4 regions of the Rhizobium sp. Pop5 genome follow, and region 1 is predicted to be linked to each of the others. Evidence: predicted binding sites of a transcription regulator. Region 1 holds the regulator's gene; each other region holds the start of a gene.
The links. The regulator LexA, encoded in region 1, represses DNA repair genes until DNA is damaged. The targets are predictions, from matches to a motif close to TGTTCNNNNTGTGTTCNG.
Positions count from the first base shown of each region.

Region 2: the regulator LexA is predicted to act here: its motif matches at 1,538-1,555, upstream of NE852_RS02455 (DNA recombination protein RmuC).
Region 3: the regulator LexA is predicted to act here: its motif matches at 2,314-2,331, upstream of NE852_RS15140 (ribonuclease).
Region 4: the regulator LexA is predicted to act here: its motif matches at 1,840-1,857, upstream of NE852_RS15660 (putative DNA modification/repair radical SAM protein).

Region 1 is NZ_CP099399.1:1,535,679-1,539,890, forward strand. Features, by position in the region: gene NE852_RS09800 (ComEC/Rec2 family competence protein) at 1-1,862, shown strand, start outside; gene lexA (transcriptional repressor LexA) at 1,843-2,562, opposite strand; gene NE852_RS09810 (VOC family protein) at 2,760-3,653, shown strand; gene kdsA (3-deoxy-8-phosphooctulonate synthase) at 3,653-4,212, shown strand, end outside.
Region 2 is NZ_CP099399.1:55,289-59,500, reverse strand. Features, by position in the region: gene NE852_RS02460 (globin-coupled sensor protein) at 1-1,386, opposite strand, end outside; gene NE852_RS02455 (DNA recombination protein RmuC) at 1,588-2,808, shown strand; gene NE852_RS02450 (ribokinase) at 2,895-3,794, shown strand; gene NE852_RS02445 (methyl-accepting chemotaxis protein) at 4,036-4,212, shown strand, end outside.
Region 3 is NZ_CP099399.1:2,593,526-2,597,737, forward strand. Features, by position in the region: gene ettA (energy-dependent translational throttle protein EttA) at 1-1,461, opposite strand, end outside; gene NE852_RS15140 (ribonuclease) at 1,560-2,300, opposite strand; gene NE852_RS15145 (alpha/beta fold hydrolase) at 2,460-3,389, shown strand; gene NE852_RS15150 (DMT family transporter) at 3,407-4,212, shown strand, end outside.
Region 4 is NZ_CP099399.1:2,693,529-2,697,740, forward strand. Features, by position in the region: gene NE852_RS15655 (UdgX family uracil-DNA binding protein) at 1-602, opposite strand, end outside; gene NE852_RS15660 (putative DNA modification/repair radical SAM protein) at 602-1,834, opposite strand; gene greA (transcription elongation factor GreA) at 2,075-2,551, shown strand; gene NE852_RS15670 (glycosyltransferase family 4 protein) at 2,579-3,634, shown strand; gene NE852_RS15675 (dicarboxylate/amino acid:cation symporter) at 3,706-4,212, opposite strand, start outside.

The DNA of each region.
Region 1 (4,212 bases):
TAACCGCGATCGTCCGCGGTGCGGATGTTCCCTTCGAGATCGGTGACATCATATCAGGCAGGGCTCGGCTGACACCGCCGGCAGGCCCGGCGCTTCCCGAGCTCAACGATTTCTCCTTCGGAGCCTACTTCGATGGCATCGGCGCGAATGGTTTCTTCTACGGCGCGCCGACGAAGGTCGATGCGCAAGCGGAGCCGGAAAGCGCCGGATCGATATCGGACGCTCTGCTCGAATGGCTATACCGGTTGCGCAGCGGCATCGGCGACCGCATACGGCTGGTCTTGCCCGGCGATACCGGCGCCTTTGCTGCCTCTCTTGTCACTGATGAGAGACGTGCGATCTCGGATGAGACGACGGAGGCGCTCCGGCAGTCCGGCCTTGCCCATATCGTTGCCATCTCTGGTCTCAACATGGCATTGTCGGCCGGCATCTTCTTTGTCGGACTGCGCGTCATCCTCAGCCTGCTTCCGAGCATTGCCCAGGCTTGGCCGACAAAGAAAATCGCCGCAGCCGGTGCGCTTGCCGCCGTAACAGCCTACTATTTGATCTCCGGCTTCGCGGTCTCTGCCGAACGCGCCTTCATCATGATGGCGATCATGCTGATTGCCGTATTCTTCGACCGGCCGTCGATCAGCCTGAGAAACGTGGCCCTATCAGCTCTCGTAATCCTGTCGATCTCGCCGTCGGAAGTGCTGGGACCGAGCTTCCAGATGTCCTTTGCGGCAACGCTTGCCCTGGTTGCCGGCTACGATCTCTGGAAAAGGCGATCGATGCGGGAGAATGCGTTTGCCAAGCTGCCGGTCATGAAGCCCGTCTTCGTGGTCGGAGGCTTCTTTGGCGGCATCTTCCTGACCTCGCTCATTGGCGGTCTATCGACCGCACTGTTTTCGATCGAGCATTTCCATCGGCTGACTGCCTATGGACTTCCGGCGAACCTTGCGGCCATGCCAGTCATCTCCTGCATTGTCATGCCATTCGGAATGATGGCGATGCTGCTGATGCCCTTTGGCCTCGACGGTCCGTTTTGGCAGGTCGCAGGCTTCGGCCTTGAGCTGGTGATGAAGATCGCCAAGACGGTATCGGGTTGGGGCGGTGATATCGGCGTCGGCCGCTTGCCCGGCTGGTATTTCGCCGTGGCGGTTGCGGGCTTCCTGCTCATGATGCTGCTGCGCACCCGGCTGCGCCATATCGGCACCGCCATTATCGCGGCTTCGACGCTGACCCTGATCGTCCTGCCGGTCCCCCGATCGCCTGATCTGGTGATTTCGGAAGATGGCGGACTTGTCGCGATCGCCGAGAGGGCGGCATTGGCCTCCAATCGTGAAAGGCCGCCGGATTTCATCTTCGACCAGTGGCAGAGAGCACTTGTCCTGCCGACCCACTATCCGCCGAAGATGCTGGACGGCCCCGCCATTCCCGAGGGAGACGGTCGTCGCGTCAGGCTTTCCGGCGATCAGCAGGACGAAGCGAGGGTCGCGATGCGGGCGGCGGCGACCGGTGGTGAAACAAACCGCTTTTCCTGCGTGAAGAAGGCCTGGTGCGTATCGCGACTTGGCAATGGAAAAGTCGTGACCGTCATCGACAATGCCGCCTATCTCGGCCCCGCCTGCGATGCCGCCGATATCATCGTGACTTCGGTACGGCTGCGTTTCGATCGCTGCCGCACAGGCGCATCACTCTTCACCGGTGAAACGCTGCGCAGGACTGGCTCCCTCGAGCTGCGCTTTACGGATGGCGGCCTTGAAGTCGCGACCGCATTCGACACCTTGTCGAGGCCATGGATGCGCCATCGCGCCTATGACTGGCGCAGCGACAGCTTTACCGATTCCGGCACAGCCGATGTCAATGATAGCGGCGGATAAGGCCGACGAGTTTGCCTTGAACCTTGACCCGATCCGGCCCGAAGATACGGGTCTCGTAAGCCGGGTTGGCCGCTTCCAGTGCGATCGAGGCGCCCTTGCGGCGGAAGCGCTTGAGCGTCGCTTCCTCGTCGTCGACGAGAGCGACGACGATGTCGCCGGGGCTGGCGGTGCTGCCGTTGCGGATGATCACGGTGTCGCCGTCGAAGATGCCGGCGTCGATCATCGAATCGCCCTTGACCTCCAGCGCATAATGTTCGCCAGAACCGAGCATGTCGGCCGGAACGACGATGTCATGCGTGTTGTTCTGGATAGCCGAAATCGGAACGCCGGCGGCGATTCGCCCCATGACGGGCACGGAGATCGAGTTACCATTGTCGGCGACGGGCTTTACCGAAGCAGGAGCGGCGACCGGCTGGGGCTTGCCGAGGCTGCCTTCGATGACGCTCGGCGAAAAGCCGCGCCGGGGCTGAATGCTGGGGCTGTAGGCTTCCGGAAGCTTGATGACCTCGAGAGCGCGAGCACGGTTCGGTAGGCGGCGAATGAAACCTCGCTCCTCGAGTGCGGTAATCAGGCGGTGGATGCCGGATTTGGAGGCCAGGTCCAGGGCATCCTTCATCTCGTCGAAAGACGGTGGAACGCCGGATTCCTTCATGCGCTCATGAATGAAAAGGAGAAGCTCCTGTTGTTTGCGCGTGAGCATCGACGTCAGACCCCGTGATTGAAACAAATCCAGAACGGACACTATATGTTCCATATGTGTTCCGCAAGTAGCTAAATTTCCGTAAAACTTCGCATCAACTCGTTGAGATTTTTATTTTCATAGCCCAATCGGCAGGCAATCTTGAATTCAGATGATCGCTGCTGCACATCTCTAGCCATTTCAGGGAGAGGGATATCATGAACGAGCGCTCCGCCACGCCGCACCCGCTGGACCATGTCGTGCTTCCCGTCGTCAATATCGACCTGGCGCGCGAGAGGCTCGGCAAGCTCGGCTTCACCGTCGCCGCCGATGCCCGTCATCCCTTCGGGACGGAAAACGCCTGCGTCTTCTTTGCCGACAAAACCTATCTGGAGCCGCTCGGCGTCGCGAGCGTCGAGGAGAGCGACGCATCAGCGCGAAAAGGCAATGTCTTCACCGCCCGCAACCAGGCCTTCCGCTTCCGCTGCGGAGACGAGGGGCTTTCGGCAATCGTCTTCGCCACGGAAGATTCTGCCCGCGACCATGAGAAGTTCGCCAGCACGGGATCGAGCGCCGGCGAGATGCTGGAGTTCAGCCGGCCGATGAAGATGCCGGATGGTTCCGAGAGCGTCGGCAGCTTCAAATTGGCCTTCGCGGGCGATCTGCGTGCGCCCGATCTCTTGCTCTTCACCTGTCAGCGCATCAACCCGCTTCCCGCCGATCGTGATGCGCTGGAGAAACATGCCAATGGCGTCACCGGCATTGCCGAGGTGGCGCTTTGTGCGCCGGAACCAGCCACGTTCGGCCCGTTCGTCAGCCTTGCCGCTGCGCAGTCGGCAATTGAGAAAACCGGTTTTGGCGTCAAGATCGCGGCGTCGAATGCGAGAATCAGCCTGATGACGCCGGAAGGGCTGGAAGCCTATTTCGAGATTGCCGTCTCGCCCGCCGAGCGGGGGCTGCGCGGCCGGGCGATCCTCTTCAATGTCGGCGATCTTGCCGTGACAGAAGCGCATTTGGCTGCTAACGGGGTGACCTACACACGCAAGAACAATCGCATTCTGGTGAAGCCCGCGCCCGGCCAGGGCACGCTCTTCGCCTTCGAGGAAAGATGATGAGCACCAATACGAATTCCGAAGTCAAGATCGGCCAAGGCGACGCTCAGGTCACCTTTTCCAATACCGGCCGCCTGTCGCTGATCGCCGGGCCCTGCCAGATGGAGAGCCGCGATCACGCCTTCATGGTGGCGGGCACGCTGAAGGAGCTTTGCGGAAAGCTCGGCATCGGCCTCGTCTACAAGAGCTCGTTCGACAAGGCGAACCGTACCTCGCTCTCGGCCGAACGCGGCATCGGGCTTGAAAAGGGCATGGAGATCTTTGCTGACCTGAAGAAGGAATTCGGCTTTCCCGTCCTGACCGACGTCCATACCGCCGAGCAATGCGCGGAGGTGGCAAAGACCGTCGACGTCCTTCAGATCCCGGCCTTCCTCTGCCGGCAGACCGACCTTCTCATTGCCGCCGCTAAAACCGGCCGCGTCGTCAACGTCAAGAAGGGCCAGTTCCTCGCGCCCTGGGATATGAAGAACGTCCTGAAGAAGCTGAACGCCAGCGGCAATCCGAACGTGCTTCTGTGTGAGCGCGGCGCTTCTTTCGGCTATAACACGCTGGTCTCCGA
Region 2 (4,212 bases), 1.5 Mb from region 1:
CGACGTATGCTCGACCATGCCTGAATTCTGCTGGGTGATTTCGCCCATGCTGCGGATCGCTACGCTGACCTCGTTGACGCCGGTCGCCTGATCGCGGGCGGTGGCGGCGATATCGGCGACGAAACGGTTGATGATATCGATGCGGCCGATCATGTCGTTCAGCGCCTCGCCGGTGCTGGAGACGATGCCGACACCCTGGTTGACCTGGGTCGAACTCTGAGAGATGAGGTTCTTGATCTCCTTGGCTGCGTCGGCGGTGCGCTGGGCGAGCTGGCGGACCTCCTGGGCGACGACCGCAAAACCCTTGCCGGCGTCACCGGCACGGGCCGCTTCGACACCGGCATTCAATGCGAGCAAATTGGTCTGGAAGGCGATCTCGTCGATGACGCCGATGATCTTGGAGATCTCGGTCGAAGATTTTTCGATGCCGGCCATCGCCGAAACGGCGCTGGTGACGAGTTCACCCGAGTTCTTTGCCTTCTGCTGCGTCTCGCGCACGGCATCCGATGCCTTCTCGGCATTGGCGGCTGTCTGCCCGACGCTGACGGAAAGCTGCTGCAGGGCGGCCGAACTTTCCTCGACGCCCGCCGCCTGCTGGGCGGTGCGCAGCGCAAGGTCGTTGGTGGCGTTGGAAATGACGTCGGCGCCGCTCATGATATGGCCCGATGTGTCGCGCACGGATGCAAAAGACTTGCGAAGGGCGCTGACGGCGCGGTTATAATCCTCGGCCATCTGCCGGAAGTTGCCCGGCAGATCGATCGGGAGGGTGGCTTCCAGATCACCGTTCGACAGCGCTTCCAGACCGCGGCGCAGTTGCTCCAGCGCCATTTTCTGGTCGGCCTCGGCCTGGGCGCGCTCCTCCTCCAATGCACGCCGCTTGGCTTCAAGCGTTTCCAAGTAGACCGAGATGGAATAATCCATGTCGAGCATGCCGGCCTTGATGACGGCCGACAGCGTCTCGGCCAGCTGCTTGCCCTGCCGGCGCGCGAAGACCGAGGGCCACTGTTTCTCCATGATGCCCTTGACGAGTTCCGACATGAGGATGGCGTAACCGCCGATATACCAGCGCGGCTCCAGCCCGATGCGGGCATGTGTGCGACCGACGGCAGTCACGCCGGCAACGTAGCTCTCGTCGAATGCACCGCCGGCGAGATTGGCCCAATGATCCTGCTGGCGCTTCTTGGCGTGACCCATATGGGATTTATCGGCAAAAAGGCCGGCGACGGCGGAGGTCCTGGCGATCTTGGCGTAGAATTTGTCGAGCGCGCCGCCGATCAGCTCCGATATGACAGGGCGCAGATCTCGCATCGACTTGCGCGCCGCCTCATCCAGTTCGATGAAATCAAGGCGCTGCCCGAGGGCACTGTCGGTCTGCTGGGACGTCATGGGGATCTCTATGCTTGGCGCAAACGCGCGGGAGGGAAATTCTACGCCACAGGTTTTGGCGAATATGGTTGAGCAATCGTTAAATTAGGCTGCGATTTTTTTGTGATGAGGAAGAACAGCGGTTTGCGAAGATATTGGGGACCGTCAATTTTGTTCACGTTTTGATCTATATGTTGTCATTTCTTCTGTTATGGTTGCGGCATGACCAGTCATTCCGATTCGTTCGCTCTTTCCCTTGTCTCGATCAGCCCGGCCATGCTGGCGCTTGCCGGCGGGGCTCTTGCGGTCCTCGTCCTGTTGGCGGTCGCCCTTCTCTTGCGCGGCGCCAGCCTTCGCCGCGAGCAGGCGGAGGAGGCTAGCCTGCGCGCGGCCGAAGGTGAGGCCCGCATGGCCGAGCTTCTGAAAATCCAGGCGGAGATGCAGGGCCGCATCACGGCCATGGCCGAGGTCTTCGGCGCACGGCAGAGCGAACTCAACCAGGCGATCAACCAACGCCTGGACGGCATGTCGCAGCGAGTGAGTTCGACGATCACCGAGCAGACGAAATCGACGCATGAGAACCTGCAGCGGCTTCAGGAGCGACTGGCGGTCATCGATGCCGCACAGAACAATATCCAGACTCTCGCCAAGGATGTCGTCGGCTTGCAGGCCATTCTGTCCAACAAGCAGACGCGCGGCGCCTTCGGCCAATCGCGTATGGAAACGATCATCGCCGATGGCCTGCCGATGGGCGCCTATGCCTTCCAGCCGACGCTCTCCAACGGCTCGCGGCCGGACTGCACGATCCGCATGCCGAACGACGCACCGTCGCTGGTGATCGACGCGAAATTCCCGCTCGAAGCCTGGAACGCGATTCGTGACGCGGGCAGTCCCGAGGCCGGCAAGATCGCAAGTCAGCAGTTCCGCCGCGATATGGAAGTCCATATCCGGGACATTTCGGAGAAATATCTGATCCAGGGGGAAACCCAGGATACGGCCTTTCTCTTCGTGCCCTCCGAATCGATCTTCGCCGAGATCCATGAAAACTTCGAACCGGTGGTGCAGAAGGCGCACCGTTCGCGCATCGTCATCGTCTCGCCGTCGCTGCTGATGTTGTCGATCCAGGTCATCCAGGCCGTCCTCAAGGATCAGCGCATGCGGGCGCAGGCGCATCTGATCCAGGGCGAGGTGGCGATCCTGATGGACGATCTCGGCCGTCTCGACGAGCGGGTGCGCAAGCTGCAAGGCCATTTCGCCATGGCGCAGAAGGATATCGACATGGTTGTCACCTCTGCCGACAAGCTCACCAAGCGCGGTGCCAAGATCGAAGCGCTGGAATTCGAGGCGGGCGACGGCAAGCCGGCCCGGGACAGCGAGCCCGCGACCAAATCAGTGGAAAGCCGCACCGGCCTTCTCAAGCTGCGGGTGGTTGACGAGGAGTGACCGCTTCGGGCAGTGTCGCGCCCGCAATTCTACCGAAAAGTTGGAGCATGCCGTCGCCAGCAGGCTCCAGATGACGAGGCATCTTCATGATTACAGTTTTCGGGTCCATCAACATGGATCTCATCGCCACGACCGACCGCCTGCCGAAGCCCGGCGAAACCGTGGCCGGCAACGGTTTTGCCACGGCAGCCGGTGGCAAGGGCGCCAACCAGGCGCTGGCGGCGCGCCGCGCCGGCCGCCACGTGCATATGGCCGGCGCCGTCGGCAAGGATGCCTTTGCCGCTGATGCCCTTGCCCTGCTCGACGATGCGGGAACCGATCTCTCCCTCGTCAGCCATGTCGATGGTCCCACCGGCACGGCGCTGATCCTTGTCGGCGGTGACGGGGAAAACATGATTGCCGTCGTTCCTGGCGCCAACGGCCTGGTCACATCAGCCGATGCCGAAACTGCTGTCGGCGGCATGAACGAAGGCGATATCCTGATGCTGCAGCTCGAAGTGCCCGTCGCGGCCGTCGAGCGCGCGCTGTCGGCCGCCCGCGCCAAGGGCGTCACCAGCATTCTCAACCTTGCTCCGCTGATCCCCGACGCGCCGCGTCTCGGCCGGCTCGCTGATATCGTCATTGCCAACGAGACCGAGTTCGAGCGGCTCGCCGGACAGAACGGCATGGACGCCGCCGCGCGCGAGGCAGCGCTTCTCCGCCTGCATCAGGAGACCGGCCAGACGCTGATCGTGACGCTCGGCGGCGATGGGGTTATCGCCATTCGCGACGGGGCAATTTCAAGGGCTCGGGGCCTGGTGATCGAACCTGTCGATACGGTCGGCGCGGGAGACACCTTCTGCGGCTATTTCGCCGCGAGCCTCGACGAGGGGCTCGATTTCGCCTCGGCGCTGCGCCGCGCAGCCGTTGCCGGTTCGCTCGCATGCCTCAAGGCCGGAGCGCAACCTTCGATCCCCTCGAGCGGAGAAGTCGCAGACAGAATATAACTCCGTCTCTTTTGCGAAGCCGCCGAAAGAGCCCCTTGATTTTAAGGGAATTCCTGCGGTTTTCCCTGGGCTAGCCTCTAAAGTTTCATTCAAATTTAAGAGATATCTGGCGATCCTGCTCATGGTCGCCGGCTTCTGCTGTTTGAGATCCGGTCATCCACGCGGCTGCTCCATGACGGAGCGAGGCCTTCGCTCCTGCGCCGAAGAATGCCCATTCGGCGTATCCTTGCCCGAGGACCCTATGTTCATTTTTCGTATGAAATCGCTTGCGGCGAAGCTCATCGTCATCACAGGCATCGCCATCGCGCTTGTTCTGATCGTTTCGAACTTTTTCCTCATCGGCCAGACCCGGGATCGCGTCCAGACGCTGACGATGGATCAGGCCAATCTCGAAGCAAAATCGATCGCCAATGAAATC
Region 3 (4,212 bases), 1.1 Mb from region 1:
GCAGCCGGCAAACGCTTCCAGCGCGCTTTCCAGCGCACCGAGAGTTTCCGTATCGAGGTCGTTGGTCGGTTCGTCGAGCAGCAGAACGTTGCCGCCTGCCTTCAGCATCTTGGCAAGGTGAACGCGGTTGCGCTGACCACCGGAGAGATTGCCGACCTTCTGCTGCTGGTCGCCGCCCTTGAAGTTGAAGGCGCCGCAATAGGCTCTGGAGTTCATATCGAACTTGCCGAGCTTGATGATTTCCGCGCCGCCGGAGATTTCCTCCCAGACCGTCTTGTCGGCGGCCAGCGCGTCGCGGCTCTGGTCGACATAACCGAGATGCACGGTCTCGCCGATGCGGATCGAACCGCTATCCGGCTTTTCCTGGCCGGTGATCATCTTGAACAAGGTCGTCTTGCCGGCGCCGTTCGGGCCGATGATACCGACGATGCCGCCCGGCGGCAGCTTGATCGACAGGTCGTTGATCAGCGTGCGGCCCTCGAAGCCCTTCGTGATGCCTTGCATCTCGATGACCACCTGGCCGAGCCGTTCGCTGACCGGGATGATGATCTGCGCGTCGCCGGGACGCTGCTTCTCGGCGGCTTCCACGAGTTGCTCGTAGGACTTGATACGCGCCTTGGACTTGGCCTGCCGGGCCTTCGGGCTGGAAGCGATCCATTCCTGTTCGCGGCTGATCGCCTTTTGACGGCCTGCCTCTTCCCGGTTTTCCTGCTGCATGCGCTTGGCCTTGGCGAGCAGGTAGGCCGAGTAGTTGCCCTCGTAGGGAATACCGCGGCCGCGGTCGAGTTCGAGGATCCAGCCGGTGACATTGTCCAGGAAGTAGCGGTCGTGGGTGATCATCATCACGGCGCCCGGATAGTCCCGCAGATGCTTTTCGAGCCAGGCGATGGTTTCGGCGTCCAGGTGGTTGGTCGGTTCGTCGAGCAGCAGCAGGTCCGGCTGCGAAAGCAGCAGGCGGCAAAGCGCGATACGGCGGCGCTCACCACCGGAAAGGCTGGTGACCTCGGCGTCACGCGGCGGGCAGCGCAGCGCTTCCATCGCCATTTCGACTTGGCTTTCCAGATCCCAGAGGTTCTGGCTGTCGATGATGTCCTGGAGCTTGGCTCCCTCTTCCGCCGTCTCGTCGGAATAGTTCATCATCAGTTCATTGTAACGCTCTAGCACGGCCGTCTTCGAGGCTACGCCCTCCATGACGTTCTCGAACACCGTCTTGCTGGCATCGAGTTTCGGCTCCTGCTCGAGATAGCCGACCGTCGCACCTTCGGCGAGCCAGGCTTCGCCGGTATACTCCTTGTCCTGGCCGGCAATGATGCGCAGCACAGTGGATTTACCGGCGCCGTTCGGCCCGAGGATGCCGATCTTGGCATCCGGGTAGAAAGAAAGGTGGATATTCTCCAGGATCTTCTTGTTGCCATAGGCCTTGTTGAGGCCGGACATGTGATAGATGAACTGACGTGCCATACTGCGCTGCTCCGGGCGGGAAACTTCGATCGTGCCGCTATGTAGGCGAAACAGCGCCTGCGGGCAACGCCGAAACCCGGTTTAGGCAGGATTTCCGGTCAGAAGCCCGCCGCGTCGACGACACCTTCGTCGCAGCCGAACGAGGTTTTGCCGGCCCCCTGGATCAGATCGGCAAGCGCCGCACTCTTTGCCGAGGCCGTTCCCGCACTCTCTGAAAGCCCGATCGTCAACTCGCTGATCACCCTGACCTTGCCGGCCCGCCGGCAGCTCATCTTGACGCGGTCGGCCGCACCGGGACCGAAGCTCTTGTCGAAAGCCGCCTTGATCTCATCGGCCTTGAGCGTCTTGCCGATATTGGCGGCGAAGAGATCGCGCACGGCCGACGCGTTGAGCGCGCCGACGAGATGCATACCGACGCCGAAATAGTCTTCGGCGCTCATTCCAATGCAGGTGCCGTGCTTCACCCATTCATGCCGTTCCAGGCCGGATTGCGTGCCGGGCATTGCCTTTGCGAGCGCCGACTTCGCCTCCGCCGAAAGCGTAACCTCCGGCAATTCATTCCATTTGCCGTCCTTGTCGGCGGCCTTCTGCTCGGCGCTCACACCGCAATAATCCTGCTTCATCGGCCAGAGCCCGTGCAGCGAGAAATTCGTCGCGTCCGAACGCTCACCGGTCTGGCTCGCGCATTCGGCCTTCTTCTGGTTCGTCTGGCAAAAGGCGGGCTGCCAGCTCGCCGCAAGAATGAAGCGGGTACGCCCGCCACCCTCCTGCGCCGTGGCGGCGCCGGCAAGAACCATCGACAAGGCGAACGCCAAGGTACGCAACTCAATGCTGCTCATTTTCAACCCCCAAAAGAACAATACGGGAACAAATAAGCACGAAGATCAAAAGCCCGCAACCCTGAATCGCAGCAAACCCAAAAAATTGTTATCGGATAAATCAAACGCTGATGTTGCATTTGCCGCGCGATCTGGTCTGCTGCGACCGGGAGGATCCGCATGTTTTCTGATACGCAAAGGCTGGCCTTGCCGGATGCGTCGCTCGCCTATCATCATGCCGAGGCTGCCGCTCCGGCACGCGGCATCCTGTTGATATCGCACGGGCTCGCCGAACATTCCAAACGTTATTGCGCCTTTGCCGAGATGATGGCGTCGCGCGGCTATCACGTCTATGCCCATGATCATCGCGGCCACGGTGAGACGACGGCGCCCGACGCGCCGATCGGCCGCTTCGCCCGGCGCGACGGCGTCGAAAAGGTGATCGGCGACGTCATTGCCATGCGCGCCCATGCCGCGTCCCGCCATCAGGGCCTGCCTGTGATCCTCTTCGGCCATTCGATGGGCGGCCTCATCGCCCTCAATACGGCGATAACGGCACCTGCCGATTTCGATGCCGTCGCGGTCTGGAATTCGAATTTCGCCGTCGGCCTTGCCGGCCGCGCCGCTCAGGCGATCCTCCTTGCCGAGCGCATGCTGAAGGGCTCCGATGTGCCGAGCGGCCTCTTGCCAAAGCTCACCTTCGGTGCCTGGGGCAGATCCATTCCTAACCGCCGCACCGAATTCGACTGGCTGTCGCGCATTCCGGGCGAGGTCGACAAATATGTCGCCGATCCGCTTTGCGGCTTCGATGCCTCGGTCTCTCTCTGGCTCGATCTCTTCGAGATGACCTTCCGCCCACCGCAGAAGATCCACCTCGACCAGCTGCGGCGCGATATGCCGATCCATCTGGTCGGCGGCGGAGAAGATCCCGCAACGGAGCGTGGAAAAGCCACTCTCTGGCTGTCAAACCATTTGAAAACCCACGGCTTCTCTCGTATCAACACGGTGATATATCAGAATATGCGGCACGAAACTCTAAACGAGGTCGGCGCGGATCAAGCGATCGCGGCCTTCGCGGACTGGTGCGACACCGCCGTCGCGAGAACCTGAGCCACAGGGATTCCATCATGAGCAACACTTCCGCCCGCCCCGCTTCGTCCGCTTCCGAAGTGACGACCGGGCTTGGGCTGATGTTTCTATCGGTGATGGTCTCGCCGACCATCGACATCTTCTCCAAGCTTGCTGTCGTCACTATCCCGTCCGCAGAAGTCACCGCCGGCCGCTTCGCCGTCCAGGCGCTCTGCATGCTGCCGATCGTGCTGTGGCGGCGCAGCTTTGCCGATTTCTCCTGGAGCCAGAACCTCTTCCATGCCATCCGTGGCGCGATCATCACCGTCTCGATGATCTCCTTCGTCACCACGCTGAAATACATGGCGGTCGCCGACGCGATTGCGATCTTCTTCGTTGAGCCGATCATCGTGACGATCTTCGGCGGCATTTTCCTGAAGGAAACGATCGGCTGGCGGCGCTACACCGCCTGCGGCGTCGGCTTCTTCGGGGCGATGCTGATCATCCAGCCGAGTTTCGAGGAGGTCGGCTATGTCGCGCTCCTGCCTGTTCTCAGCGCGCTCTGCGTCGCGACCTTCGTGCTGATGACCCGCGTCCTCTCGCACAAGGAAGATCCGTGGGCGATGCAGTTTCAGATGGGCATCTGGGGCCTGCTCTTCTGCGCCGCCCTGCTTGTTTTTGGGCAGGGAAGCGGCTCCGATATCTTCGATCCCGTCATGCCCGAAGGCAGCGCCTGGCTCTACCTCGCTGGCGTCGGCGCCACCGCTGCGACGGCGGGCATCCTCGGTGTCTATGCCTATCGCGCGGCCCCGGCCTCGACGCTGGCGCCGCTGCAATATTTCGAGATCGTCTCGGCGACGATCTT
Region 4 (4,212 bases), 1.2 Mb from region 1:
TCACTGAGATTGGGCTTTTCGCACGGTTCGTTGGTGATCGTCAGCCGTTCGCCATCCCATGCGGCGGATCCCTTCGGCGTTGCGATCCGCCAGTCCATGTCGGTGAAGCGCCGCTGGAAGAAGGGAGCGGTGCGCCTGACGATATGATGGTCCGGCTCGAACCAGGCGAGGAATTTCCGGCGGCCCGCCGATGCCGCACCCACTTCCTTGAAGCGGACGAAGGCCGTCATCTTGTGCGCGTCGCGCCAAACGTTCTTCGCCATCAGCCTGGCCCGCACGACATCCTCATCGGAAGTCACCTCCAGCAACTGCCGGTCCAGCTGCAGCCGCCAGAGCAGTCGGTAAAGCAGGGAAAACCGCGCCGGATCGGAATGGCAGAGAACCGTCTCCGCAAGCTCGATGAAGGCGGGCGGCACCGTCATCGGCTTGCCTGATGTTGCCGGCGCCGGCGGCATGGCGTCACGTTGAAATGAAAGATCGGCCTCAGCACTTTTCTCGCGCCAGTCGATCTCCTCGGGCAATAGGCCGGCGCCCGCCAAGGCGCGTGCGGCATCGCGCCATTCGGCGAGGTCCCCGCGCCCCGCCAGCACGACCCGGCGCATCACAGCAGCGACAATTGTTCGGGCTGCGGCTCGAACATGGCGCGCAGATCCGGGCGGTCGATCAGCCGGCGCGCCGACCAGCCTTCCGCCGAGATGAAGGATTGAACCTTCTTGATCGAAACACCAAGCCGGGCGAGATCATCGAGCCGCAGACGGCGGAAGCGCCGCGCCGAAATGATCGCCTTAACAGTCTTGGTGCCGAGACCGGGCACACGCAGCAACTTCTCCCGATCGGCGCGGTTCACGTCGACGGGAAATTCGCCCCGGTTGGCAAGCGCCCAGGCAAGTTTCGGATCGAGATTGAGATCGAGCATGCCGCCCGCCTGGTTCGCGGTGATCTCGTCGATGCCGAAACCATAGAACCGATAGAGCCAGTCAGCCTGATAGAGCCGGTGTTCGCGCATCAGCGGCGGCTTGATGAGCGGCAAATTCTTCGAAGCGTCGGGAATCGGGCTGAAGGCGGAATAATAGACGCGTCGGAGGCCATAGCTGCTGTAAAGCCGGCCGCTGGTCTGAAGGATCGTCGCGTCGTTCGCTCCATCGGCGCCGACGATCATCTGCGTGCTCTGGCCGGCCGGAACGAAACGCCGACGTTTCCTCGTTTTGAGCGTCGGCTCTTCGGCCGCCTCGATCTTCAACCTGAGATCACCCATCGAACGCCTGATATTGGCGGGCTTCTTTTCCGGTGCGAAGCGGGTAATTCCTTGATCCGTCGGCAACTCGATATTCAGCGACAGCCTGTCGGCATGAAGCCCCGCCTCCTCGATCAGATGCGGCGATGCCTCGGGGATCGCCTTCAGATGGATGTAACCGCGGAAGTTATGCGTCATGCGTAGTTCGCGCGAGATGCGGACCATCTCCTCCATCGTGTAGTCGGACGAACGGATGATGCCGGAGGACAGGAAGAGGCCTTCGATATAGTTGCGGCGGTAGAATTCCAGCGTCAGCCAGACGACCTCCTCCGCCGTAAAACGTGCCCGCTCGACATTGCTGGACGAGCGATTGATGCAATAGGCGCAGTCGTAGATGCAGAAATTGGTCAGCAGGATTTTCAGAAGCGAAATGCAGCGCCCGTCCGGAGCATAGGCATGGCAGATGCCGGCTCCCTCCGTCGAACCGAGCCCGCCACTTGCGCTCGAATCGCGTTTCACCGTGCCGCTGGAAGCGCAGGAAGCGTCATATTTCGCAGCGTCGGAAAGGATGGCCAAGCGTTCGGCAAGCGACTTCTTCATCGCTATGTTCACTATATGTTCCAATGTGCAAAGTCAATCTCCCCTGCCCGTTTTCGAGGTGCACCGCCTGACGTCGCAGTGGGTTACGTTTCATTCATGCGAATTTTCTGGAAATCGGCCTCGGCGATCTGCTATAAGCGTTCGACTAGTATTGTGGCACGGTTCCGAAGCTCCCCTTCGGGACCTGTTTTCTTTTGTGTGTGCCTGACTGCGCGGACACGAAGACTGAAGGACAGAAAAATGGTTGAAAAGGTACCGATGACACCGGGTGGTTTCGTCAAGCTGCAGGAAGAGCTGCGCTGGCGTCAGCAGGAGGAGCGCCCCCGAATCATCGAGGCGATCGCCGAAGCCCGTGCCCATGGCGACCTTTCCGAAAACGCCGAATACCACGCTGCCAAGGAAGCCCAGAGCCACAACGAAGGCCGCATCAGCGAGCTGGAAGACTTGACGGCGCGCGCCGAGGTCATCGATCTCACCAAGATGTCGGGCGACAAGATCAAGTTCGGCGCCAAGGTGAAGCTCGTCGACGAGGACACCGAGGAAGAAAAGACCTACCAGATTGTCGGCGACCAGGAAGCCGATGTGAAGGCCGGCCGCATTTCCATTTCCTCCCCGATCGCGCGTGCGCTGATCGGCAAGGAAGTCGGCGATTCCATCGAAGTCAATGCGCCCGGCGGCTCCAAGGCTTACGAAATCCTCCAGGTTTCCTGGGGCTGATCGCCCGCCAGACACGAGACCCATCCCTTGCCTGATATGCGTGACGTCGAGATCATCGCGCCCAATTTCAAGCGCCGGCTCTCCGGCGTCACGTCGACCATCGTCCAGCTCATTCCGTGCCAGATCCGGCTCGGCATCCGGATCGCAACGCTCGGCCCCGGCCTGCCGGAGGGCTTGGCGAAACTGACATGGCCGCAACTCCTCGGCCTGTGGCGCCGGCCCGCGCGCCGACGCCACCGCGTCTGGCACGCCCGGCGCAACAATGAGATGGCCGTCGGCATCCTGCTTCGCCATCTCCTGCGCATGCCCCTGAAGCTGCTCTTCACCTCGGCCGCGCAGCGTCGCCACACCGCCTATACGAAATGGCTGATCCGCCGCATGGACGCGGTGATCGCGACCAGCGACCGTTCCGGCTCCTTCCTCGAGGTGCCGCACACGGTCATCCAGCACGGCGTCGACCTTTCCCTGTTCCACCCGCCGGAAACGGCCGATGACGGCATAACCGCCACCGGCCTGCCAGGCCGCTATCTCGTCGGCTGTTTCGGCCGCGTGCGCCATCAGAAAGGCACCGATCTCTTCGTCAAGTCGATGATCGAGCTCCTGCCGCAGTATCCCGAATGGACGGCCGTCGTCTCCGGCCGGCTAACGGCGGAGCACACCGCCTTTGGCGACAAGCTCAAGGCGGATGTTGCCGCCGCGGGCCTCACCGACCGGATGCTTTTCCTCGGCGAAGTACCCGATATCAAGGTCTGGTATCGCCGCTTGACGCTTTATGTCGCCCCTTCCCGCAACGAAGGTTTTGGCCTGACGCCGCTTGAAGCCATGGCCTCGCGGACCGCCGTGGTCGCGTCGGACGCGGGCGCCTATGCCGAACTCATCGCCGAGGGCGAGACCGGCTCGGTGGTGGCCGCCGGCGACGGTGAGGCGCTGACGCGGGCGATCGTCCCTTACATCGCAGACCCCGCTCTGGCGATCGCCCATGGCGAGAATGCGCTGCGCCATGTCAGGGCGAATTTCGCGCTGGAGAAGGAAGCAAGTGCGATCGGCGCCATTTACGATCGCCTCCTCGGCGACAACCGCTGAAGCACAAAGAGAAACGGCCCGTCAGATAACGGGCCGCTGCGATATTCAGGGATGACAAAGAGAGCGGCCGGTTATTCCGCCGGCTGCAGCCCGGCAGTCGACGTGTCCTCGGCATGGCCGCCGAGCGCTCTGGCGAGCTGCACCGTATCCAGCTCCTTCTCCCAGCGCGCCACGACGATCGTCGCGACCGCATTGCCGACGAGGTTGGTCAGCGCCCGGCATTCCGACATGAAGCGGTCGATGCCGAGGATGAGCGCCATGCCGGCGACCGGTACGGAGGGCACGACGGAGAGGGTTGCGGCAAGCGTGATGAAGCCGGCGCCGGTGATGCCGGCGGCACCCTTCGAGCTCAGCATCGCCACCAAGAGCAGCAGGATCTGGTCACCCCAGGAGAGGTTGATGCCGGTTGCCTGGGCAATGAAGAGGGCTGCAAGCGTCATGTAGATATTGGTGCCGTCGAGGTTGAAGGAATAGCCTGTCGGGATGACGAGGCCGACGACCGAGCGCTTGCAGCCGGCCTTTTCCATCTTGTTCATCAGCCCCGGAAGCGCGGCTTCCGAAGACGAGGTGCCGAGAAC